2 regions of the Streptomyces sp. NPDC048604 genome follow, and region 2 is predicted to be linked to the other one. Evidence: riboswitches for the same ligand, from Rfam matches in the RefSeq annotation. Region 2 holds a riboswitch; the other holds the start of a gene.
The links. Region 2 has a riboswitch for ZMP and ZTP ahead of ACGFMM_RS15845 (bifunctional 5,10-methylenetetrahydrofolate dehydrogenase/5,10-methenyltetrahydrofolate cyclohydrolase). Riboswitches for the same ligand answer to the same signal wherever they lie in the genome.
Positions count from the first base shown of each region.

Region 1: linked by a shared signal. The riboswitch ahead of glyA (serine hydroxymethyltransferase) and the one ahead of ACGFMM_RS15845 (bifunctional 5,10-methylenetetrahydrofolate dehydrogenase/5,10-methenyltetrahydrofolate cyclohydrolase) in region 2 are both predicted to bind ZMP and ZTP.

Region 1 is NZ_JBICVX010000005.1:148,164-151,559, reverse strand. Features, by position in the region: gene rocD (ornithine--oxo-acid transaminase) at 1-1,138, opposite strand, end outside; ZMP/ZTP riboswitch at 1,246-1,335, shown strand; gene glyA (serine hydroxymethyltransferase) at 1,413-2,684, shown strand; gene trpS (tryptophan--tRNA ligase) at 2,769-3,396, shown strand, end outside.
Region 2 is NZ_JBICVX010000006.1:403,354-406,749, reverse strand. Features, by position in the region: gene ACGFMM_RS15855 (SWF or SNF family helicase) at 1-64, shown strand, start outside; gene ACGFMM_RS15850 (hypothetical protein) at 69-839, opposite strand; gene ACGFMM_RS15845 (bifunctional 5,10-methylenetetrahydrofolate dehydrogenase/5,10-methenyltetrahydrofolate cyclohydrolase) at 1,079-1,936, opposite strand; ZMP/ZTP riboswitch at 1,962-2,052, opposite strand; gene ACGFMM_RS15840 (GAF domain-containing protein) at 2,340-3,396, shown strand, end outside.

The DNA.
Region 1 (3,396 bases), on a different contig from region 2:
GCGGGGCGATCCGGATCGTCGAGCCGTGGGTGTCCTTCACCAGGACCCCGCGCTCCATCAGCTTCTCCGAGATCTCCCGGCCGGTGCCGCGCGCCGGCGCGATGTCCACGCCCGCCCACAGCCCGCGGCCCCGCACGGCCTCCACCGCGCCCCCGCCGACCAGCAGGTTCAGCTCGGCGTGCAGATGCTCGCCCAGCTCCGCCGCGCGCTGCTGGTACTCGCCGCTGCGCAGCATCGCGATCACCTCCAGGGCCACCGCGCAGGCCAGCGGGTTCCCGCCGAAGGTCGAGCCGTGCTCGCCGGGCCTGAACACCCCGAGCACGTCCCGGTCCGCGACCACCGCCGACACCGGCACCACGCCGCCGCCCAGCGCCTTGCCGAGGATGTACACGTCCGGCACGACGCCCTCGTGCTCGCAGGCGAACGTCCGGCCCGTACGGCCCAGACCCGACTGGATCTCGTCCGCCATGAACAGCACGTTCTTGCGCCGGGTCAGCTCCCGGACGCCCTGCAGATAGCCGGCCGGCGGCACCAGCACCCCGGCCTCGCCCTGGATCGGCTCCAGGAGCACGGCGACCGTGTGGGCGGTGACCGCGTTCTCCATCGCCGTCAGGTCGCCGTACGGGACGATCTCGAAGCCCGGCGTGTACGGGCCGTAGTGGTCGCGGGCCTCGTGGTCCGTGGAGAAGCTGACGATGGTCGTCGTCCGGCCGTGGAAGTTGTTGGCCGCGACCACGATCTTCGCGTGCCCGTCGGGCACGCCCTTCACCTCGTAGCCCCACTTCCGGGCGGTCTTCACGGCGGTCTCGACCGCCTCCGCGCCGGTGTTCATCGGCAGCACCATGTCCTTGCCGCACAGCTCCGCGAGCTGCCCGCAGAACTCGGCGAACCGGTCGTGGTGGAACGCCCGCGAGGTGAGTGTCACCCGCTCCAGCTGCGCCCGGGCCGCGTCGAGCAGCCGGCGGTTGCCGTGCCCGAAGTTCAGCGCCGAGTAGCCGGCCAGCATGTCGAGGTAGCGGCGCCCCTCGACGTCCGTGAGCCAGGCGCCTTCGGCTGAGGCGACGACCACGGGCAGCGGATGGTAGTTGTGCGCGCTGTGCGCCTCCGCGGAAGCGATCGCGTCTTGCGTTCTCGACACGGGGTCTCCGTTCGTTCTGCGGCCAGGGGCGGGTGTGAGCCCTGTTTCTATCGTCGCTCGGATGATGGACGGGGAAACCTCGGTGACGACGCGCCCGCTAGTCTGGAAACACGCACGGCGACTGGCGCACGGGGAAGCGACCCCGGGGGAGCCGTGCGCGGCAACCACACGAGATGCCGCCCGCCTGGGCATCACGGGACCTACGACCGTCCCGTGCGGCGCAGCCCGAGGTACGAGCCGCGCCCCGGGATCCGCCGAACCCCGGAGGCACGCCATGACCGCCGAGCAGCCCCGCCACCCCGCCCTCACCGCCGCCGATCCCGAGCTGGCCGCGCTGGTCCACGCCGAGGAGCAGCTCCAGGCCGACACGCTGCGCCTGATCCCCAGCGAGAACTACGTCTCCCAGGCCGTCCTCGAGGCGTCCGGCACCGTCCTGCAGAACAAGTACAGCGAGGGCTACCCGGGCCGCCGGTACTACGAGGGCCAGCAGAACATCGACCAGGTGGAGAGCCTGGCGATCGAACGCGCGCGGAGCGTCTTCGGCGTCGACCACGCCAACGTGCAGCCGTACTCCGGCTCCCCGGCCAACCTGGCCGTCTACCTCGCCTTCGCCCAGCCCGGCGACACCGTCATGGGCATGGCCCTGCCGATGGGCGGCCACCTCACCCACGGCTGGGGCGTCTCCGCCACCGGCAAGTGGTTCCGCGGCGTGCAGTACGGCGTCCGCCAGGACGACGGGCTGATCGACTTCGACCAGGTGCGCGAGCTGGCCATGAAGGAGCGCCCGAAGGTCATCTTCTGCGGCGGCACGGCGCTGCCCCGCACCATCGACTTCGCGGCCTTCGGCGAGATCGCCCAGGAGGCGGGCGCGGTGCTGGTCGCCGACATCGCCCACATCGCCGGCCTGATCGCGGGCGGCGCCCACCCGTCGCCCGTGCCGTACGCGGACGTGATCTCCACGACCACGCACAAGACCCTGCGCGGTCCGCGCGGCGCGATGCTGATGTGCCGCGAGGAGCACGCCAAGGCCGTCGACAAGGCCGTCTTCCCCGGCCTCCAGGGGGGACCGCACAACCAGACCACGGCCGCGATCGCCGTCGCCCTGAAGGAGGCCGCCCAGCCGTCCTTCCGGACGTACGCCGAGGCCGTCGTCGCCAACGCGAAGGCGCTCGCCGAGGCGCTGCTCGCGCGCGGCTTCGACCTGGTGTCCGGCGGCACGGACAACCATCTGATCCTGATGGACCTCACCCCCAAGGACGTCCCGGGCAAGGTGGCCGCGAAGGCGCTGGACCGCGCGGGCATCGTCGTGAACTACAACACGGTCCCGTACGACCCGCGCAAGCCCTTCGACCCGTCCGGCGTCCGCATCGGCACCCCGTCGCTGACCTCCCGCGGTCTGGGCGTCGAGCACATGGCGCAGGTCGCCGAGTGGATCGACCGCGGCGTCGCGGCGGCCGCGAAGGGCGACGAGGAGGCGCTGGCGGCGATCCGCGCGGAGGTCGCCGAGCTGATGGCCGCGTACCCGGCGCCGGGGCTCCCGGTCTGACGCGGCAGGCGGCCCGGGGCGGGTGCGCAGCCGCCCGTCCCGGGCTTGTCAAGAACGCCGACGGCACCTGAGAGAATGATGAGCATGGCCTCTCCTCGTCCTCGTGTGCTCTCCGGAATCCAGCCCACCGCAGGCTCGTTCCACCTCGGCAACTACCTCGGCGCGGTCCGTCAGTGGGTCGCCCTGCAGGAGACCCACGACGCGTTCTACATGGTCGTCGACCTGCACGCGATCACCGTGCCGCAGGACCCGGCCGAGCTGCGGGCCAACACCCGGCTGGCCGTGGCCCAGCTCCTCGCCGCCGGCCTGGACCCGGAGCGCTGCACCCTCTTCGTCCAGAGCCATGTGCCCGAGCACGCGCAGCTCGGCTGGGTGATGAACTGCCTCACCGGCTTCGGCGAGGCCTCGCGGATGACCCAGTTCAAGGACAAGTCGTCCAAGCAGGGCGCGGACCGGGCCACCGTCGGCCTGTTCACGTACCCGATCCTCCAGGTCGCCGACATCCTCCTCTACCAGGCCGACCAGGTCCCGGTCGGCGAGGACCAGCGCCAGCACATCGAGCTGACCCGTGACCTCGCGGAGCGCTTCAACGGCCGCTTCGGGGACACGTTCACGATCCCGGCGCCGTACATCCTCAAGGAGACCGGGAAGATCTACGACCTCCAGGACCCGTCGATCAAGATGAGCAAGTCGGCGTCCACGCCGAAGGGTC
Region 2 (3,396 bases):
GGCGGGCCCGCCGACGGCCGACCCCGCATCGGCGCTGGCGGGGGTGGCTCAGCCCGCGGAGTGAGGGGTCACTGCAACGGGGCTTCGAGCTTGCGTCCCGAGTCGGAGAGCACGGCGAGGCTGCACACGATCGTGTCGTAGCCGAGCAGGTAACCGGAGCGGTACGGGTACTGGACGTACGTCGTCCAGTACGTGCCCGAGGGCTGCGCGGCCGCCTTGGCGCGCAGCGGCGCGCGGCACAGCTCCGCCGCCCGGCGCCGGACCTCGTCATCCGTGCGGAGCGCCCCGGCGAGCCGGAGCCGGGCCACCACCTCGGCGTCGTGCGGGCGGTCGCAGCGGCGGCGCGTCGGGGTGCCGGGGTTGTCGCGGTCCATGTCGAAGCAGTCGCCGACGCGCAGGCGTTCGTACTCGACCGGCTCGCCGCCGCTGGAGCGGTCGGGCCGGCGGGTCGGAGTCGGGGCCGGGGTGGTGTGGCCGCGGACGATCGCCGGGGTCGCCGAGGGGGTGGGCTTCGTGGACTTCTTGCGGCGTTCCCGCAGCTCGCCGGGGTCGGGCGTGGCGCGGCGGGACGGCAGGCGTGCCGGGTCGCCGCCGGCCGCGGAGGGTCCGGAGGTGGGAGTGCCGGGGCGGCCGTCGCCGTCGCCCCCGCCGGTCGGCCCGTCGGGCGTCGCCGGGGCGTTGCGCCGGGCGTCGTCGCGCACGTCCTCGGTGCGGAGCGTGTCCCGGGCCGTCACGACGGCGGCGGCAAGGACGGCGGCCAGCACGATCAGCACCAGCGGCCCGGGCATGAGGCGGCGGTGCGGACCGGGGGTGCCGGGGGCAATGGGTCGCTCAGCCATGTGCACCAGGGTGACCGGTGGCCCGCCGTCCCGCGAGACCGGGTCGGCGGTTACGGGCAGGGCCGTACGGAATCGTGACATTCGAGGGTGCGAATGCACCCGAAACACCCTCGGGGACAGGCGTGTGACGCTGTGTGTGCCTGTCCCGTCGGCGTGTCGCGCACGTCACGATCCGGCCATGACCGCACCGCCGAAGCCCTGTGTGGCGCGTTACTTCAACCGGGCCTATGTGCGGCGCGTTACTTCAAACCGAGCTGGCGCTCCGCCGCCTCGACGGTCTGGGCGAGCAGCACCGCGATGGTCATCGGGCCGACGCCGCCCGGGACCGGCGTGATGAGGGAGGCGCGCTCGGCGGCCGACCCGAAGTCGACGTCACCGACGTTGCCCGGGTTGTAGCCGGCGTCGATGACGACGGCGCCCGGCTTGATGTCCTCGCCCTTGATGAAGTTCGGCTTGCCGACGGCGGCGACGAGGACGTCGGCCTCGCGGACGACCGAAGAGAGGTCGGTGGTGCGGGAGTGGCAGTAGGTGACGGTGGCGTCGCGGCCGAGGAGCAGCAGTCCGGCCGGCTTGCCGAGGATGGCGCTACGGCCGACGACGACCGCGCGCTTGCCGGTGAGCCCGACCTCGTACGCGTCGAGGAGCCGCATGATGCCGCCCGGGGTGCAGGAGACGAAGCCGGGCAGGCCGAAGCCCATGGCTGCGAAGGAGGCCATGGTGACGCCGTCGACGTCCTTCTCCGGGGCGATGGCCTCGAAGGCGGCGCGCTCGTCGATGTGCGGGCCGACCGGGTGCTGGAGAAGGATGCCGTGCACCTCGGGGTCGGCGGACAACGCGGAGATCGCGGCGACGAGCTCCTCGGTCGTGGTCGCCGCGGGCAGCTCGACGTGGCGGGAGCGGATTCCGGCCTTGGCGCAGCGGTTCTGCTTCATCTTCACGTACGTGACGGAGGCCGGGTCCGCGCCGACGAGCACGGTGGCCAGACAGGGCGTCACGCTGGTGCGGCGGGTGATTTCGGCGGCGCGGGCGGCGGTCTCCTCGACCGTGCGCCGAGCGAGGGCGGTGCCGTCCATGAGGGTCGCGGTGCTGGTGGACATGGGCTGCTCCTGGGCGTGGGCTGATGGGAGTCGCCCAGGCGCGCGGCAGTCGGACGGAGGTCCGCCGGGCCGCTCCCCGGTGGTGATCCACCCAAGCGCCAGTCACGGCCCGAGCCCCACTCTACGTGACGGCCAGGGGCGCGGACCGGACAGGCCGTGCACGGACGCTTGTCGGCGGACCGCTCCGGCACCACGATGGCGCGCACGGGGGCTTCGAGCACGCGCGGGACGACCTCGGCGGGAGGCCGACTTGAACGCAGGCGGGACGACGGACGCCTCAGCGACGACTCCGGGGGCCGGAGCGACGACTCCAGAGTCCGGAGCAACGACTTCTGAAGCCCGGAACGCCAGAGCGGCGACTCCCGGCGCCGGGGACGCATCAGCCGTACGCCGGGCCCACGAGGTGTTCACCTCCGGCGGCGAGCTGCGCAGGCCGCCGGTGCGCGAACTGGTCGCCGCGTCGTGGCGGCGCTCGGCACGGGCCCGCGTCAGCCCGGACGGCGCGGCCTGCGTGGAGCTGGCCGACGACGACCTCGTCGCGTACCGGGAGGAACATCCGCTGGCACCGGCGATGCCGGTGGTCCGGGAGCTGATGGGCGCGTACGCGCGGGACGGCGAGCATCTGCTCGCGGTCTGCGACGCGGCGGGCCGGATGATGTGGGTGGAGGGCCATCCCGGGACGCTCCGAAAAGCGCGCGGGATGAACTTCGTGGCGGGCGCACGCTGGTCGGAGTCCGCGGCCGGCACGAACGCGCCCGGCACGGCGATCGCCGTGGACCGACCGGTGCAGGTCTGCGCCGCCGAGCACTTCAGGCGTCGGGTGCAGGCGTGGACGTGCGCGGCGGCACCGGTCCACGATCCGCACACCGGCCGGATGCTCGGCGCGGTCGACATCACCGGCGGCGACGGACTCGCGCATCCGCACAGCCTGGCGTTCGTACAGGCGGTGGCGCGGGCGGCGGAGGCGCATCTGGCGCTTCGGGCGCCCGCCGTGCCCGCCGGCCGGCCGCGGCTGACGGCGCTCGGCCGGGACGAGGCGGTGCTGCGGATCGACGGCCGCAGCGTACGGCTGAGCCGCCGGCACAGCGAGATCCTGGTGGTCCTCGCCCACCGCCCGGACGGTGTGAGCGGCGACGAACTGCTGGTGGAGCTGTACGAGGACGAGTCGGTGACCCCGGTGACGCTGCGCGCGGAGCTGTCGCGGCTGCGCGGTCTGCTCGGCCCGGAGGTGCTGCGCTCACGCCCGTACCGGCTGGCCTCGCCGGTGGACGCCGACTTCGCGGCCGTGGACCGGCGGCTCGCCTCGGGCGCGGTGTCGGCGGCGCTCGGCGCGTACGCGGGCCCACTGCTGCCGGGTTCGCGCGCGCCCGGGGTCGTACGGCTGCGGGAGCGGCTCACGGACCGGCTGCGGGCGGCGCTGGTGGACCGGGCGGATCCGGGGCTGCTCGCGGACTGGGCGT